Regions from separate parts of the Spirosoma oryzicola genome, predicted to be linked through region 1. Evidence: riboswitches for the same ligand, from Rfam matches in the RefSeq annotation. Region 1 holds a riboswitch; the other holds the start of a gene.
What was found. A riboswitch is a leader RNA that binds a small molecule or an ion and turns the genes downstream of it on or off. The one in region 1 is predicted to bind cobalamin.
Positions count from the first base shown of each region.

Region 1 (9,243 bases):
GCCGCTTCCAGCGCCTGAACTTCGTCATGGATCGCCAGCGCGATCTGGTTGGTAGTTACCTCGCGGGGCTGATCGTCACGGACAAAAGACCATTGCAGGATCGTTACCGGGCCGGTCAGCATACCTTTCATGGGTTTGTCGGTCTGGGCAGCCGCAAATTGGCTCCAACGTACGGTCATGTCATTCGGACGGCTGACATCTCCGAAAATTACGGGCGGTTTGACGCAACGGCTGCCATAGCTTTGTACCCACCCGTTTTTGGTAAAGAGGAACCCTTCGAGTTGCTCACCGAAATACTCAACCATATCATTCCGCTCAAACTCGCCGTGGACCAGTACATCGATACCGATTGCTTCCTGCCAACGAATCGCGTCGATGGTCGCCTGCTCAATCGATTGTTCGTATTGCTCAACCGTTAACTCTCCCTTTTTTAGTTTAGCCCGTAACTGACGAATTTCATCCGTTTGCGGGAAAGAACCAATCGTTGTAGTTGGAAAGGCTGGTAGGTTGAAACGTTCACGCTGGATCTGCTGACGAATCGGGAAAGCGCTGGTTCGTTGGGCATCCGTGATGGCTGCCACCCGATCTTTAACCGCTTGCTTGTGTACTTTATGTGAAGCGTGTCGGCTTTGGATTGCTTTTTTATTGGCCTCCAACAACGTCTGGTTTCCGTCAACGATCTGCCCCAGTTCACTTACTTCATTTAGTTTTTGTTTCGCAAAGGCCATCCAGTTTTTGATTTCTGGATCAAGCGCGGTTTCTCCATCCAGATCGATTGGGCTGTGTAGCAGCGAGCAGGATGGCGCAATGATCACGCGGTTCTTTCCTAGTTTCTCAACAGCCTTGTTGATCAGCTTCAGCGATTTTTCGTAATCGTTCTTCCAGACATTTCGTCCGTCCACAATACCCAGAGAGAGTATAAGCGGATCGGGAATTAAGGTAAGCACTTCATCCAACTGCTCGGGAGCGCGAACCAGATCAACGTGCAACGCCGTGATGGGTAAGCTGACAGCCAATGCGGTATTGTCCAGCAAAGCGTCGAAATAAGTAGCGACCATGAGTTTGACGTCACTTACCTGACTAGCAATCTGTCGATAGGCAAATTCAAACGCTTCTTTCTCTTTCTTCGACAAATCGAGGGCTAAGTAGGGCTCATCCAGCTGAATCCATTCGGCACCTAGTTGTCCGAGCCGATTGATGATCTCGACGTATATTGGAACCAGTTTGTTGATCAACTCAACGCGGTCGAAGCCTTCTTGTTTTTCTTTACCCAAGAGCAGATAACTGACTGGACCAACCAATACCGGCTTGGCCTTTTGACCGAGCAGTTGCCTGGCGTTCGTGTATTCGGTGAATACATGTTCGTTAAAAATGCGAAACTCCTGATCGGCGGTAAACTCCGGCACAATGTAATGGTAGTTTGTATCCAGCCATTTGGTCATTTCCATCGCCGTAATATCCAGACCATCCTTCTGGTAGCCCCGGGCCATCGCGAAATAAAGATCGATTTCCTGGTTATGGGCAACTTCGGACAGCACAGGTCTGTAACGCGGAGGGATAACGCCCAGCAGCAGGCTTGTATCCAGCGTCTGATCGTAAAAACTAAAATCATTACACGGAATTAGATCAATACCAGCACCCAGCTGCGTTTGCCAGTTTTCTTCTTTGATCGTCTGAGCAACCCGATTTAATTCCGTCAGGTCGATCTTGCCTGCCCAATACTGTTCGCTGGCTTTTTTGAGTTGTCGTTGTCCACCAATCCGAGGGTAGCCCAGGTTTTGTGTCAGCATTTTTGTTGATTGTTTTGATGAAAACAGGTGAAACGTGCTTCACTAAACGGGACAAGGCTTCGAGAACAGAGCGCACGGCGACACAGAAGCCGACATACAATCGGCTGAAAGGTATAAGGTCAGACTACGTGTTTTATTCCGCGAAAACATTGTCTATTCCTAAAAAAGGCAGGTATCCTGACTTGTAACCTGTCGTCCGTCCTTCCCAACCTTTGACGGTCAGTGAACGTGCATGGGACGACAGTTTGTGCGTTACGTACAGTTGCGCGACAGTTCGGCTTTAGACCACATCAGCAGTCTGACCGATTCCCTTTTGATTCCGACTCTCGTCGAAAACCTATTTCAGGCACTTTAGAAAAGAACGTTGAATCGAACCCTGTTGACGGATAAAATTCGGGTCAAAATTATATTGTCAGATTTAACATCTACTTTATATAACTTAATTAAGATAAAAATTCTACTTTCGTGATCGTAATAGTTATTTATTCTCTTTGTAATTGATTCTTCTGCCCACAACAGAAAATCCTTCTATGGAAAAACTAGACGATATAGACGAGCAGTTACTCAAACTTCTGGGAGAAAATTCGAAACAGACTATAAAAGAATTGGCGGATCGGGTAAATCTGTCTCATACGCCGGTTTTTGAACGGGTAAAGCGTTTGGAGTCTAATGGCTACATCAAGAAATACATCGCTTTGATTGATGCCGAAAAGCTGGGCTACGGATTAATCGTTTTTTGTAATATCAAGCTTAAGCAGCATGATAAACGCATTGGACATGAGTTTGTAACTGACATTCTTAGGCTGGACGAAGTAGTTGAATGCTACAATATCTCCGGGGATTTCGACTTTCTTTTAAAGGTGTATGCCAAAGACATGAAACACTACCAGGACTTTGTCTTTAATAAATTGGGTTCGGTAACCAGTATCGGGAGCACCCACAGTACGTTTGTGATGAGCGAGAATAAGAACACATATAACGTTAATTTTTAACCCGACTTCGTCACTAAGGCACGACTATGCTATCTATAATGCCCTGACAACCAAACAAAAACAAAAATCCGTTTTCAAATTCACCGAGTTGAAACCCTGGCGAATTTGAAAACGGATTTTGCAGTACCTGATCGATCAATGCGTGTTAGAACAAAGACGGAAGAGCATATCGCCGATTCCCAAAAGCACGGTAAAATGAATGAGCACCAGTGCCGTCCAGTGCACAACATCCTGCCTTAAGACAGGCTTCGATTCGGGCAAGGTAACACCTGTATCAGCCAATAGCTGACGCAAATCCTGACGAGTAGGTAAAGCACTCATAGTTGCTTATCCTTTAGGTTGATTTAACCAAAACATATTTCCGGGACGCATTCGGAACAGCTTTTCGGACACGACGCCACCAAAGCAGAAAGCCGGTAATAGCCAGTAATCCGGGCGTCAAGCCAATAAGTGCGTACAGCACTTTTACCGGTAAGCCACCATAGTTGCCTACATGCAAAGGAAAAAATGTAGCTTCAAGGCGATCACCAATAGGAAGCGCTGCTAAGCGACGAAGCTGAATCAGCTTACCCGTTTGCTGATCAAGACTGACCAAGTTGCCCGTTCCCCACAAAGCCCATTGACCTTCCAACGGACCATTGACCCGAAATTTTCGCTCGGGCTGAGTCGGCAAATAAACGTACGAGGGCTTTAAATCGGGCATTAATTGCCTGGCCTTTTGAAGTAGAGCATCAGCCGATAATACCATTGTTGTATTCAGATGCGTAGGTATTTGCTCGGTTTTCCAGGTTTTCGCTTCGAACGCAAACAGGTTCATCCAGAACCCAGTAAAGAAAATAATCGCATTCAGCAGCAGCGACCAGACGCCGACGACCCGGTGTAAATCAGAGCTAAGGGTACGCCAGTTTTTTCTATTAATCCGCACCCGAAAACACAGTACTTTCCAGATTATCTTTCGGTAAACAACCACGCCTGTCAACAGTGAGCCTAACATAGTCAATCCAAACAAAGCCGCCAAAGCCGCACCGGGTACACCCAATTGAAAGCTGAAATGAAACTGCAATAGCCATTCAATGAAGCTAGGGCTGAAATCACTCGATTTACCTTCGCGCAGAATAGTATTCGTGTACGGATTCAACGAAATAAGTCCCAAATCGTACGTGAATAGGCGAGCGTCATTCAGGTATAACCGGAAATCGTAAGCATCCGTAGGACCAGCATTCGGATTCATCCAGGCAATACCATCCAAATTAGGGTAACGGGCAGTAATCGTCTGGTAGCATCTGGTCAACGAGCGTTCATAAAGCGGACGAGATGGCTTTACCGTCAACAAATCATGATTGGCTAGTCGATCCAGTTCGTGTCGGAAGACCAGCACCGACCCACTCAGCCCTAATAGAATTAGGAAAATGCCCGTGATTAGCCCCAGCCAGCTATGAATAGTAAATAAACGACGCGTTAGCTTCATACAATTCTACTTTTAAATTCGTTACTCATACTCCCGCCGAAGCACGTCAATGTCCCGGATCAACTTCTGAGTACCTTCCAGCGTGGTGCCATCATACATACCCCGGATGTGCTTTTCCTTGTCGATCAGCACGAACGCTCCACTGTGTATGTAGCCTCCCGGAGCTGTAGAATCCTTGGTAGCCGTCACCAGATAGTGATTCTCGCCAATGTCGTAAATTTTCTCGCGGTCGCCCGTCACAAACTGCCACATGTTTCCCACGACGCCCATGTCGTTGGCGTATTGCTTCAACGCCGTAGGCGTATCGTGATCGGGATCGATGGTGTGCGATAAGATGCGTACGTCGTGACTATCCTTGTAGGCTTCATAAACAGTCAGCATGTTTTTTTTCATGATCGGGCAGATGGTCGGACAGGTCACGAAAAAGAAATCGGTTACGTAGATTTTGTCCTTAAAATCGTCCTGGGTTATGGCTTTCCCATCCTGGTTAACGAATGAGAAGGCCGGAATGGCGGGGTACTCTCGCTCCGTAACTTTTTTACCATCGACGATTTTGGTCACAGTTTCGGACTCCCCCATATACGGCAGTTTTTCGTCGGTCAGGTGGCAACTACTCAGAGAAAGGAATAAGCCCGCGGCAAGAAAGATTGGTTTCATCATCGTTTTAGATAGGCTTGTGCGTCCGTAATACTTTTTCGCATCAGCTCACTCATGGCATTGACGCGTTGTTGCTCCTCCTGTAGATAAGCCAGTGCCTGCTGCTCAGTCAATGTAGCGAGTGTATCTCCGTTGTAGTGATGCATCCAGTTCATCATCGACTGGTCTGCCTGTTCCAGCGCAGCCTTTACCGCGAGTCCCCGCTGGTGAGCATCGGCTGAGGCAGGTTGTTTACTTTGCTCGGCGAGTTGTTGGCTAATCATTTTATTCAGCCGCATCAGTTCACTCATGGCGGGCATTACACTATCGTGAACGGCTAGTATTTGCTGCTCAAGATCGGCCACGGATTTTGGTTTCGCAGCGGCTTGCGCCGTCGAATGGGATGCGTGTGCAGTCGCATCGGAAGTTGGTTTCGATTGGCAAGCAAATAGCGTTATCGCAGCCAGCATAGCTACGACTATTTTAAATAAATTCATTGAGGATCGACTAGTTGTTCTGTGGCCAGTAGACAGCCACGGATGATTTAGAAACTATGAATGTTACCTGATTAGACTGAGCGTCAGCCACGTGCGACTACCGACACAATAAGTTAACTATCAATAAATTACGTGTACGAATGGGAGCCAGTCGTAAAAAAGAGGGTATACTAAAATCGGTTAGTTTAGGCGCAGGGCGGACGAAGCAGACCGCTAGCCGGCGACATGTAGGAAGAAATCAGATAATGAAATACCTGACGATGGCTAAACGCAATCTCACGCGCAAAATCAAATGAAAAATGCGTTTCGCAAAATAATTGGATCGGCGCTGTTTGCTGTACTCGCTCCGTCGTTTCTTTATCCTGTTTGTCCTGCTGGGCTTTCAGGCGTTTTGCCAGATAACACTTTCCGTCACAGTGAAGCTCAGGTTTGCTGCGGTTCTCGCAGAGGACACGGGCAATGTAATCTTTGTTGAGGTGATAATAGGCAACGGTTCCCCAGGGACTAATGCTAGGCAAGAGCACAGCTATCAACAGGATGTATGTCAATACGGAACGCATGGTGCTGCAAAAGTACGTCGGATTTGAGAATAGTCATCGTAAAAATTAGCAGTTATCCTGTCTCAACGCTCTTTCTGTTTCCAAAAGCAAGTCATACAGGGAGTGCATCTATAGCACCATTCCGAAACAGGTTACTTCTGCAAGCGGGATCAAATCATGGAAAGAAATACGCCTTGTATTTGGTAGAAAAATGGGCGTAAACGCATCAAGTATTTTCTAAAACCAGGTCAGAAAAACCAATACATTTGCATGCTTTCCTGACAACTAACCATCAGCCCAGGAAAGTACTTTCAACAACTCATTTTATGAAAAGACGTTCATTCGTTAAAGCCTCTCTTTTAACCGGTTCAGTATCAAGTTTCGTTAATCCGCTGAGTCAATCAATAGCTCCTTCAGACGCTCACCAAAGTCAAAGCCCAGAGTTTTACGAGCTTCGGATCTACAGTTTGAAAAATGGGAAACAACTGACTATTCTAAACAATTACTGGCAACAGGCCGCCATTCCAGCGCTCAATCGGTTGGGCAGTAAAAACATTGGTGTATTTACCGAATATCTTCCGCAGGGGTTTACCAAGCTGGCGGTGGTTATTCCGTTCAACTCAATGGACGATTATTTAAAAGTATCGGATCAGCTGGCCAAGGATAGCGCCTACCAGCAAGCCGGTGCAGATTACCTGAATGCGGAAGCAACGGCACCAGCGTATGAGCGCATCGAAAGTTCGCTGCTGAAAGCGTTGGCGGATATGCCCCGGCTGGAAGTTCCCCCTAAAAAGCAGCGCCTGTTTGAATTACGTCGGTACGAAAGTCATAACGAAACCGCCGGCAAGAAAAAGATCGAGATGTTTAACCAGGGTGGGGAGATTGCCATCTTCAAACGAGTTGGGTTAACTCCCGTCTTTTTTGGCGAAACGCTGATTGGCCCAATGCGCCCTAATCTGACATACATGCTAACGTTCGACGACATGGCGGAGCATGACCAGAACTGGCGAACGTTTGGTGGCGACCCAGAGTGGAAAAAGATCAGCTCAATGCCGGAGTATGCGGACGCTAAAATTATATCCAATATCAACCGTACCTTTCTGGTACCCACTGCCTACTCGCAGATTTGACGAGGAATTCGTGTCGTCAGGTGATTTAGTTAAACTATCCATTTTCCGTCCGGGGGTGAGCAATCGGCTTACCCCCGGACGGGTATATGTCAGGGGTAAGCCGATTGCTATTTAGTGCGGCTATACTGTTTCGGATTTCTTCCAATGTGCTCGTTGAAGATCCTCGAAAAATGGCTTAGATTGGTAAAGCCGAGTCGATAACCTACCTCCGAAACGGATAGTTTTTCCTCTTTTAATAGGCGAGCCGCTTCTCTCATTCTGAAATCCTGGTAATAACTGAAAAGGCTATTGCCGAAGATTTGCTTGAATAACCGTTTCAACTTGGATGGACTCATCCGGGCGCTAACGGCCAATTCATTAATCACCGGCGGAGTTTCCAGGCGTTCCAGTATTTGCGCTTTCACACGGTAAATGGCTTGGCTATCCAAACCGTTTATGGAATAAAGCTGCTTTTCGTCGCGCTTTTTCAACGCCATCAACAATCGGCAAATCAGCTCCTCCGCCTTTATTTTCAGAAAAAACAGTTGGAACATTTCGTCAACTGATTCAGTCAACAGTTCGTCTATGATACCCTGTAAAGACGGAAAGATCATTTCTTCAAACAGCAACGGTTGTGCGTTGGCAAGCAGGCTTTGCAAAACCGGCGATTCGTCTGACACATCTACCAATTCCTTCAAATAATACGTATCTACTTCTATATTGATCGTCGACGTATTGGTATGGATCGGTATAACAACGTCAGTATTCATACTACTGGTCGCAATTAAAACAGAAGGGGTTTCCTTACCCGTTGTTGCGGTAGTTGGTTTGGGAATTACGTTCTGAAACTTAAAGAGAATCATGCGCCCAGCTGCGTTAACCTCCGGGTTTTGGAGCAGCAGATCTTCCTTGAGTTCATAATTCAGGATCAGCATTCGGATATGCGCATTAAAAACATATCCGGCGCAATAACCGCTACCAAACTTTTCGGGAATAACCAGTCTTCGGTTTTTTATTTCTGCCCCTACTACACGAGCAAACGTTTGTAAAACCAGTGGAATAGTTTGCCAATCGTCTCTGACCATTGTAATCCTTTACGACTATTTTTTGAGCGAAGAGGGTTATTTAACTCCGAAAAGGTACTGGAATTTTGTATCGGCGTCAAACAATACAAGCGTATGGTACTTCAAGATAAACAGATAGCCATTATCGGTGCAGGCCCCGTCGGTCTGACAATGGCGAAATTACTACAACAGCAAGGTATTAAGGTGACGGTTTACGAAAGAGATAAGGACGCACAAGCGCGAGTTTGGGGCGGTACGCTTGACCTGCATAAATCTTCCGGCCAGAGAGCGATGGAAAAAGCAGGGTTGCTCGAACAGTACTTCGCCTTAGCCAGACCAATGGGCAGAACCCTAGCCGATGAGCGAGGCCGGTTATTGTTCTCTAAGAAACCCACACCCGAAAACCAGTATAATAACCCTGAAATTAACAGGAACGATTTACGGAAAATGCTGCTGGATAGCTTAGCCAGTGACACCGTTGTCTGGAACAGTAAACTGACAGGACTCAACGAGCACAACGGAAGCTGGCTCCTGCAATTTGAAAACGAAAGTCAGGCGACAGCTGATTTTGTCATTGTGGCGAATGGGGGAATGTCTAACGTACGAGAAAAGGTCACCGACAGTAAAGTCGAAGATACCGGAACCTATTTTATCCAGGGAGAGGTACTTGACCCTGAAATCAACTGTCTTCCTTTCTTCCAGTTATCCGGTGGCAATATCCTGATGAGTTCTTACCAAGGCAATTTGTTGGTGGCAAATCCCGACAACGACGGGGCCCTGACCTATAATGTCATTTTTGCGACACCAGCCGGGTGGACCAATGACAATAAAGTCAACTTCCAGAACAAGGATAGCGTTCGTTCATTTCTCTCCGAACGATTCGCCGATTGGGACGAACGCTACCACCAATTATTTCAGGCTACTTCTACTTTTTGGGGGTTACCGACCAGAAAACTACCCTTGGATAAACCCTGGAAAGAGAATCGTTCGTTACCCATAACGCTCATTGGAGATGCCGCTCATTTGATGCCGCCCTTTGCGGGTCAGGGCGTTAACACAGGCCTCCTGGATGCATTGATTTTATCCGATAACCTGACTAGCGGAGACTATCAAACTGTGCAGGCTGCTATTGACGATTATGAGCAAAA
Region 1 is NZ_CP089541.1:90,704-99,946, reverse strand. Features, by position in the region: gene metE (5-methyltetrahydropteroyltriglutamate--homocysteine S-methyltransferase) at 1-1,790, opposite strand, end outside; cobalamin riboswitch at 1,941-2,146, opposite strand; gene LQ777_RS26650 (Lrp/AsnC family transcriptional regulator) at 2,321-2,782, shown strand; gene LQ777_RS26645 (hypothetical protein) at 2,918-3,103, opposite strand; gene LQ777_RS26640 (PepSY-associated TM helix domain-containing protein) at 3,117-4,250, opposite strand; gene LQ777_RS26635 (SCO family protein) at 4,272-4,907, opposite strand; gene LQ777_RS26630 (hypothetical protein) at 4,907-5,383, opposite strand; gene LQ777_RS26625 (hypothetical protein) at 5,569-5,943, opposite strand; gene LQ777_RS26620 (NIPSNAP family protein) at 6,249-7,052, shown strand; gene LQ777_RS26615 (helix-turn-helix transcriptional regulator) at 7,160-8,116, opposite strand; gene LQ777_RS26610 (FAD-dependent oxidoreductase) at 8,210-9,243, shown strand, end outside.

Region 2 (9,243 bases), on a different replicon from region 1:
CGGTACGTATCCCACAGCGAGAACGTCGTATAATTCGTAAATCCCGCTGCCTGATGAACACCCTGATCCAAGCCTTTGTACTGCCCATTCACGTCCATATACTCCGTCGGATTAATGAAGGTATGGTACAGCGATGTGTAGAAATTCACCTTATCGGTTTCCGACGCGTCAATCTGAATTTTGTTCAGCTCCCGGTTCCAGTCGGCCTGCGCTTTGGCTTTGACCTGCTCGAAATTCCAGTGCGGAACTTCGGCCCGCATATTCGCCAGGGCATTTTCCTGGCTAACTGGCGATAAAGCCATTTTTAGCTTTACCTGCTCGCCTTCTTCCGTGTCGAAGTCGAAATACATCCGAATCCGCTTACCAGCGATGTCCGGAAAATTGCGGGTCTGGTCAAACTTGCGCCAGAAGCCTTTGTAGACCTGCGCTTTGTCCAGATTTTTCTGACCGTAGCTTTTGAACGGCTTCGAGAACGACAAGGCAAAGTACACCGTGCGGGTGCGCGCCCAGCCGTTGGTTTGCCGGTAACCAGTCACCAGTGTGTCGTTCACCACGCGTACGAATGTCCAGACGGTCTTGTCGTCGTAATTGTAGATGCCATGCATTAAATCGAGAATGATGTGCGACTGGTCGGACTTGGGAAACGTGTACTGGTGAAAACCGACCCGGTTCGAAGCGGTCAGCTCGGCCAGAATTTTGTGATCGTCGAGCTTTACTTTGTAGTAGCCTGCTTCGGCCACTTCATTCGCGTGAGAGAAAGCCGAGCGGTAGCCGCTCTTTGGATTCGAGGCCACCCCCGGATTGAGCTGTAAAGCGCCCTGCGTGGGCATAATCAGGAAATCGCCCAGATCGGAATGGCCCGTACCGCTGAAATGCGTGTGGCTGAAACCGACAATCGTTTTGTCTTCGTACTTATAACCAGCGCAGTACTTGTACACATCGCCGTTGTATTTGCCGTTGAGTTCGTAGGATAGCGTATCGGAGTCAGGACTTAGCTGAACAGAGCCGAAGGGAACGGTAGCGCCGGGGAAGGTGTGCCCCATTTTCTCGGTACCGATCAGCGGGTGCACATAAGGAACCAGGTTTTGTTGAGCGTAGGAAACAAGTAAAACGAATTGAAAGAGGATGGTCAGGTTTACTTTAATCATTTTCTGAATGAGTAGAAATAAGGCTAAAAGGTACGAAAAGCTTCGCTAAACCCCTATTCGCATCGCCCATGGAGGTCTATTATCCCGCACCAGCCTGGACCGCTACCAAAGATTATAGCCAGCTGGAAACGATTTATTGCCGGATCTGGCTTATTTAAGTCCAACAAACCGTATTTTTCATACCGTTATTCCTGCGCAGTCGTTAATTATTCGATAAAACATAAACGTGGTACTGCGTACGATCGCTCGTTTCTTACTTGTACGTCCTCTCAATCAACGCCTGGCATACGTATTGATAGCTCATCAACCAGCAGTATTCTTTACCTTTTCCACATGAATCAATCACCTTATCGCCTTCTCATCGTAACCATTTTTATAGGTATTCTTGGACTAGAGGGTTGCAAAGATGCTCCGCTTACATGGCCCACTCCGGGAACTGGCGGTAATCCGGCACCGCCCGCTGTGGTCGTTCCACCCGCTACTGTCGTATCGTCAAGTACCGTTGGTCCTTTTACGTACACGGTCCCGGCTCAGGAAGCCGAGTGGCTGAGCTACAACGGCAACCTGATCAATGGCCGCGCGATTGGAGCTACTACGGTTCAGGAATCGGCCACGCTTCGGCTGGAAGTACGGAAAGAGTACGGCGGATCGATCCAGATCTACGACAAGACGACCAATCAATATTTGGTTAATTTCTTCGATAAAGGGCGCGAATCGGGTTTTGCTTCTTACGCCGGGCCTCGCTCCTTTGCCGATGATTCACCCCGCTGGAAAGGTGTGGGGTACAATCCGTTGCAGGCGGGTGACGATGGTGGCAATTCCTCGCCGGTATTATTTCACGGTCTGATTAATGGGTACATCTACACGAAAACGCAATGCCTTTCCTGGGCGCATCAGGACAAGCGACTGCTGCCTTTCTTTTATGAGCAATGGGTACGGCTCGATGAGAACAAGGTGCATGTAAAAGTGCGTCTGACAAACCAGCGTGGCGACAAAGGTTTTTACAATTTCGAGGAACAGGAGTGGCCGTTTCTGATGATTAACGGAGCCAAGAGCGTTCGGTTTTATAACGGATCGGCTCCGTTCACCAACGCAGCAACGAGCACATCGGACGGTATCGAGCGGGCGCAAACGCAGGGCGGATCGATTATTACGCAACAGATCTCGTCCTTTTACCTGACCGAACCCTGGGAAGCCGTTGAAATTGGCGCAAACCGGCTGATTGGCCTGTATTCACCCGAGATGTACCGGGCAAATTATAACGTTGCGGCAATTCCGGCTCACGATAATTGGGAAGGCGGCAATACCATGACCTATTTGGGCGGGCGGGTTTTCGATCCGCTGGATAGCGACAATACATGGCTGAAAGAATTCACGCTTATCGTGGGTACCGAGGCCCAGATTCGGGAGCATGTGTATGCGCAACCGCGCCTGACTAAACCCGATTTCTGGTTCGACAAGACCAACGGCCGCAATCAGTGGTACGTGTTTGATGGCGGCCACGACCAAAAGCAGCCATTCCGGGTAGACAACTGGACCGTCACCTACGACGGCCACATCGACAACGGGCCGCTGAACGCTCGGGGAACAAAAATTCTTTCGTCGACGGGAAGCTGGCGGGCCAGCGACATTGATACGATCTACATTCGAATGGGTTATAAAGGTCCCGAGCAGCAACTCAACCTGACCTGGCTTCTGAACGGACAGTCGCCCGATGGCATTAATCCGGAGTTTCCTATTCAGAATTCACTTGTGTTTCCGCGCGGAGCACGACCGCACTATGGTCAGGTTTTGCCGATTTCCGTCGTCAACGATGGGCAGATCCGCACGTATCGCATACCCATGCGCCATAGTTTGTGGAAAGATATCGTTCAGCAATTCGAGATTATTCATACACAAGGAACATCGGTGATTGCGCCCGGCGAACAAATTGAGCTGGTATATTTTGGGACGACGAATCCAGACAAGTAAATTCGGGCTTTCCGGCTATATTACACGATGCAACATCAACCGCGCATTGTTGTCTTTTAGCCCGAAAACCGTTTCATTTTACTATTTCATTCGCAAATCATTTCCATGAACAAACGAATCGGGCTGCTGGCCGGACTAACCCTCTCTGTGGGTATCGCGCTGGCACAGAACAAGCCCAAACCGGAGGACGTGCAGACGTTCACGCTCAAGAACGGCATGAAATTCATGGTCCTCGAAGACCACTCTATCCCCAACGCCAACTTCTACACATTCTGGAAAGTCGGTGCCCGCAACGAAGTCCACGGCATCACGGGGCTGTCGCACTTTTTCGAGCACATGATGTTCAACGGGGCAAAAAAATACGGTCCTAAACAGTTCGACCGGGTGATGGAAGCCAACGGCGGTTCGAACAATGCCTACACGACCGAAAACACGACGGTCTATACCGACTGGTTCCAGAGCGGTGCCCTCGAAACCATCTTCGACCTCGAATCCGACCGCATCCGCGACTTAGCGATTGACCCCAAGATGGTGCAGAGCGAACGGGGCGTCGTGCTGTCCGAGCGCAGTACGGGTCTGGAAAACAGCAACTACCGTGTCATCAGCGAACTGGTCAAATCGGTCGCTTTTGTCGAGCATCCGTACATGTTTCCGGTCATTGGTTTCGAATCCGACATCAAAAAGTGGACGCAGGAAGATTTAGAAAAGTATTTTAAAACCTATTACTCGCCCAACAATGCCGTTGCGGTGGTCGTCGGTGATGTGACGGCGGCTCAGGTAAAGAAGCTGGCCGAAAAGTACATCGAGTCGATTCCGGCCCAGAAATTACCCGACAGCCTGCGCACGGTAGAACCGGCCCAAAACGGTGAACGGCGCGTGACAACCTACAAGGACATTGCTACGCCGAACATTCTGATGGCGTACCACACCCCCGAAGCCCGCAACCCCGACTACTACGCGCTTGATTTGCTGAGTGGTGTGTTGAGTTCGGGAAACTCGTCGCGGTTGATTAAATCGCTGGTACTCGATTCGACCATTGCCTCGCGGGCGTCCAGCTACTTTGGCGAGTCGTTCGATCCGAACCTGTTTTCGGTCTACGCCATTGCCGCCAGCAATGTTTCGGCGGAGCAACTGGAAAAATCGGTGCTTAACCAGATCGACAAAGTCATCTCGGAAGGCATTACCGACGTTGAGTTGCAGAAATTGAAAAACCAGAAGCTGATGGAATTCTATCGCACGATGGAAACAATCAACGGTAAAGCCAATTCGCTCGGCACCTATGAGCTGTTTTTCGGCGATTACAAAAAGCTGTACGAAGCACCGGCGCTTTACGAGAAAGTCACCAAAGAAGACATTCAGCGCGTGGCCAAAACGTATCTGACGGCCCGCAACCGCACGGTTGGCTATCTGCTGCCAGAGCCAAAAACCAACCCCGCGAAAAATAACTAACTACGATTATTCATCCCCAATGATTCAAAGACCGACGGGCTTTGTAGTATGAAAAAAATAGTCATAATCATAACCGCCTTGCTTATAGCGGGCGTGTCGCTGGCGCAGACATTCAAAGTGCCACCTTACCAGAAGTTTAAACTCAAAAATGGCTTGACCGTCTACCTGATGGAACAGCGCGAAGTACCGCTGATCAACGTGTCGGTGGTCTTCGACGCGGGCGCTGTGCAGGATGGCAACCGCTACGGCCTAGCCAATATGACCGCTGATGCCTTGTTGTTTGGCAGCTCCAAGTACACCAAAGCGCAGCTGGAAGAAAAAGCGGAATACGTGGGAGCCAGCGTAGACACCTATGGCGGAAAGGAAGTAGCGAAACTAACGGCTTCATTTGCTGTGAAAGATCAGGATCTGCTCTTCGACATTATTCAGGACGTAATCACCAAACCGACGTTCGACAAAGGTGAGTTCGACAAGTATAAACAGCGGCAACTGCTCCAGCTAACGCAGCAAAAAGAAAGTCCGCGTGGGGTTGTCAATTCGTATTTCAACCGGTTCGTATTCGAAAACCACCCGTATGCCAACCCGATTTCGGGAACCCCTTCGTCGGTATCGGCCATTACAGCGAATGACGTTCGGCAGTTTTACCAGAAAAACTACACTGCCGACCGGGCGGCCATCGCGGTTGTGGGTGACTTCAATACGGCTGCCATGAAAAAGCGGATCACCGATTTGTTCGGCAACTGGAAAACAGCCGCGGCTACCTCACCCAAACTAACGGACCCAACGGTTTCGTTCGACAAAAACCGGGTCTTGCTGGTCAACAAAGACGATGCCCGCGAAACGACCTTTTTGATTGGCGGCAAAGGCATCACGCAAAACAATCCCGATTACATTCCGGTCGTGGTAGTCAACACCATTCTGGGCGGTCGGTTTACGTCCTGGCTCAACGACGCGCTACGCGTCAATTCGGGATTGACCTACGGGGCCGGTAGCCGGTTCGGTACGTTCCGCAACAGCGGTACCTTCGCCATTTCGACGTTTACGAAAGTGAGTACCACCACGGAGGCCATTGATATGGCCCTTCAGGTACTGGACAGCCTGCACCGCACGGGTATCGACGAGAAAACGCTGCTTTCGGCTAAAAACTACGTCAAAGCCGATTTCCCGCCCCGATACGAATCCGCCGGTTCGCTGGCCGACCTGCTGACGGATATGTTTAGTCTGGGTTTTGACGAGTCGTTTATCAACAATTTCCAGAAGAATGTCGATGGATTGACGGTAGCGAAAACGCGGCAAATCATCGATCAGTATTTCCCAAAAAACAACCTGCAATTCGTGCTGATCGGCAAAGCGGATACCATCCGCGAAAAGGTCAAGAAGTACGGCACAATCACCGAAAAGGAAATTAAGGCCGACGGCTTTTAAATAACGCGCCCATCTGGTCCCCCCTCGAATACACTGTCCGGTAAATTCGTACCGACACATTGATTCGGGACGGACCGGATGGCCGTCTTACGCGTTTATGGCCTATATTTGTCCGCTCGTTTTAGGTTTGCCCTTCTCGTAAGGGTGATTAAAAGGGAACACCGGTGTAAATCCGGGGCTATTCCCGTAGCTGTAAGTTCTAATTACCAGCTGATAACTAAAAAGCCACTGCCGTTTGGCGGGAAGGCGTTGTCGGTAGAACAAGCCAGAAGACCTGCCTCAAACGAATTCATGATTCGAGCTTTCGGGTAAAAAGCCGGAGATGAAAGACAGTTCGGTTAGGTGGCGCGTCACCTGTGCGGTCACAAACGAGCAACGGTTCGTTTGTCTTTTATTTCAGTTTCCGACAGCTCATTACTTAATCTCATTTTACCTGATTAATGATGAGCAAAATCAGTACGTTTCTTTCGGCGGCTCTGGCCGTATCCTCCCTGTCCGCTCTGGCGCAGGACAATCCACAAGTTCCTTCTTCGAACTCCGTTCAACTGGATGCCGTGACGGTCACGGCCAACAAGATCGAACAAAAGCTTTCCCAAACCGGCAAAGTCGTTACGGTACTGTCTGACTCGGTATTGCAACGCTACGCAACACAATCCGTGAGCGAACTGCTGTCGCGGCAGGCCGGTCTGCAAATCGTCGGTTCGAATGGACCACTCGGCACCAACACCGACATTTTTCTACGGGGAGCCTCAGCCGGTAATACGTTGATTCTGCTGGACGGACTGCCGGTTTATGATCCGTCTGGCGTAGCGAACACCTTCGACCTGAACCTGCTGACCGTGGGCGAGTGCGACCGGATCGAAATCTTACGGGGAGCGCAATCAACCAGTTACGGTTCCGATGCAGTGGCGGGCGTCATCAACATTTTTACGAAGCGCGCGAGCAGCAATGCCGTTGGCCGAAAGCCGTTTGGCGTGAATGCAACGGTTAACTACGGTACGTACAAAACTTTTCGGGGAAGCGTGGGCGTAAGCGGCCAAACCAATAGGCTATCGTACAACGTGCAGTACACGCGGCTGTCGTCGGCGGGTTTCTCGTCGGCCACCGATCCCACCGGCACAAATAATTTTGACAAGGATGGTTACCGGCAGAACGCCTTACTGGCCAATTTCGCGTTTCAACCAACGTCACGGCTTACGCTGAAAGTACAGGGTTTGACGACGGCCTACTCCGCCGACATCGACGCCGGAGCGTTTGCCGATGATAAAGATTTCACGTTCAAGAGCCAGTTCAAGCGGTTAGCGACTGGCTTTGATTACAAACACGCCCAGGGCAAACTGTCGTTTAACTACAGCATCGGTGATAGCCGCCGGATGTTTAAGAACGACTCGACAGCGGTTGAGCCGAACGCATCAGAGATTTACTCGTACCAGCAATACGGAGGGCTGGCTCACTTTGCGGAAGTGTATCACAACCTGAAGCTAGGTTCCTGGGGCGAATTGCTGACTGGTGCGGATTATCGTTTTAGCAACACCGACCAAAGCTACCTGTCGATCAGCCAGTACGGTCCTTACCAGTCGCCATCCATTGGAAAAGATACCGCTCGTGTTGGGCAAGTTGGTGTGTATGCCACGGCCATCCTCACCCCATACCGGGGTCTTTCGGTTGAGCTGGGTGGTCGATTTAACCGGAATTCGTTGTACGGAAACGTGTTTACGTACTCGTTTAACCCGTCTTACCTACTGTCGGATCGGATCAAGATCTTTGCTAACCTGTCGTCGGGATTCCGCGCGCCTTCGCTTTACCAGTTATTCTCGCCGTACGGCAACAAAACACTGCGGCCCGAATACAGCGTCTCCACCGAAGCCGGATTGCAAGTATTCACCAAAAGCCGCACGGCCTGGGTCCGGGCCGTTTATTTCGACCGGCAGATCAAGGACGTTGTATTTTTTGAATCGCTGAACAGCGCACCCTTCGGTCGTTATATCAACTTCGACCGGCAGCACGATCACGGTCTGGAACTGGAAGCACAGGCGGCTATCAACAAACTGACCCTGTCAGGCAACGTAACCTGGCTAACGGGTAAGGTAACGACTGCTAATGCCGGACGCGACACGACCTACAACAACCTGTTTCGGCGACCCAAGACACAGATCAACCTGAGCGTAGGCTATCAGATTATACCGCGCCTGTTCGTTTCCGCCACGATGCGCTCCATTGGTGAGCGTACCGATCGTTTTTATAACGGAGAAACCTTTACAACGGAGAGCGTGACGCTGGCCTCTTATACCACGATTGATCTGTACGCGGAAGGGCAGATTACGCCTAAACTGCGTTTATTCGCTGATGTCCGTAATTTGTTTGACCAAACCTATTACGATGTCTACGGCTATAACACCCGCCGTCGGAATGCGAACATTGGTATTCGCTTTACTTGGTAAGGGGTAAGGCAGTCAAATCGGCTCATTGGTAACGAAGATGATGCATTCAGGCCGGTTGGCAGCAACCAGAGAACAACAACGAGGTCTTTCGCAAACGGGTAACTAACCGGAGTACGCGGAGGGTAATTTCAGGCACAAAAAAAGCGTCAGGGAGCGCGGTATGTCAGCAATAAATCGGTTCTTTGTCTAATAAAATAGCTCAGCCGTAACGTTTATGACCATGCGTACTCTTCTACTCAACAGCCTTAGCCTTGCTTTTCTGACGCTTTTTAGTGAAGCCTGCCACGTTGGAGATGCCCCGCCTTCGCCCTATGAGCGGGGTGCGTACGTTGTCAACGCCGGTTCTCCCTCAGCCAATAACGGGACAATTTCCTTTATCGCTCGCAACACCAATACGGTTACGAACGATGTGTTTACCGCTGCTAATGGACGATCCTTGACCGGCGTTATCAAAGACTATGTAGAGATCGATGGGAAAGGGGTGATTCTGCTCGATAACAACGCTGCGGGTCAGGATAAAGTTGAAGTCGTTGAATCGGGTACGTTTAAATCACTGGTGACGTTCCAATCACCGGACGTAGAAAATCCGCGATTCGTTATTTATGCCGCCCCCAACAAGGCGTATATCAGTTGCTGGGATGCCGTAGGAAGCGGAGGAAACGCCTTTGCTAACCCCGGCTATATCCTGGTGCTGAACCTAGCCTCCCGGACCGTCAGCAAAAAGATACCGGTTCCGAAAGGTGCCGAACGCATGGTACTAGTCGACAAAGAAGTGTTTGTGGGCAGCGCGGGTGGCGAACGGGTACTCA
Region 2 is NZ_CP089538.1:4,118,635-4,127,877, forward strand. Features, by position in the region: gene LQ777_RS17430 (GH92 family glycosyl hydrolase) at 1-1,148, opposite strand, end outside; gene LQ777_RS17435 (hypothetical protein) at 1,482-3,119, shown strand; gene LQ777_RS17440 (M16 family metallopeptidase) at 3,225-4,568, shown strand; gene LQ777_RS17445 (M16 family metallopeptidase) at 4,617-5,993, shown strand; cobalamin riboswitch at 6,100-6,289, shown strand; gene LQ777_RS17450 (TonB-dependent receptor plug domain-containing protein) at 6,434-8,434, shown strand; gene LQ777_RS17455 (DUF5074 domain-containing protein) at 8,655-9,243, shown strand, end outside.
Region 2: it holds a riboswitch for cobalamin, as region 1 does, so the genes downstream of both, LQ777_RS17450 (TonB-dependent receptor plug domain-containing protein) here and metE (5-methyltetrahydropteroyltriglutamate--homocysteine S-methyltransferase) in region 1, are expected to answer to the same signal.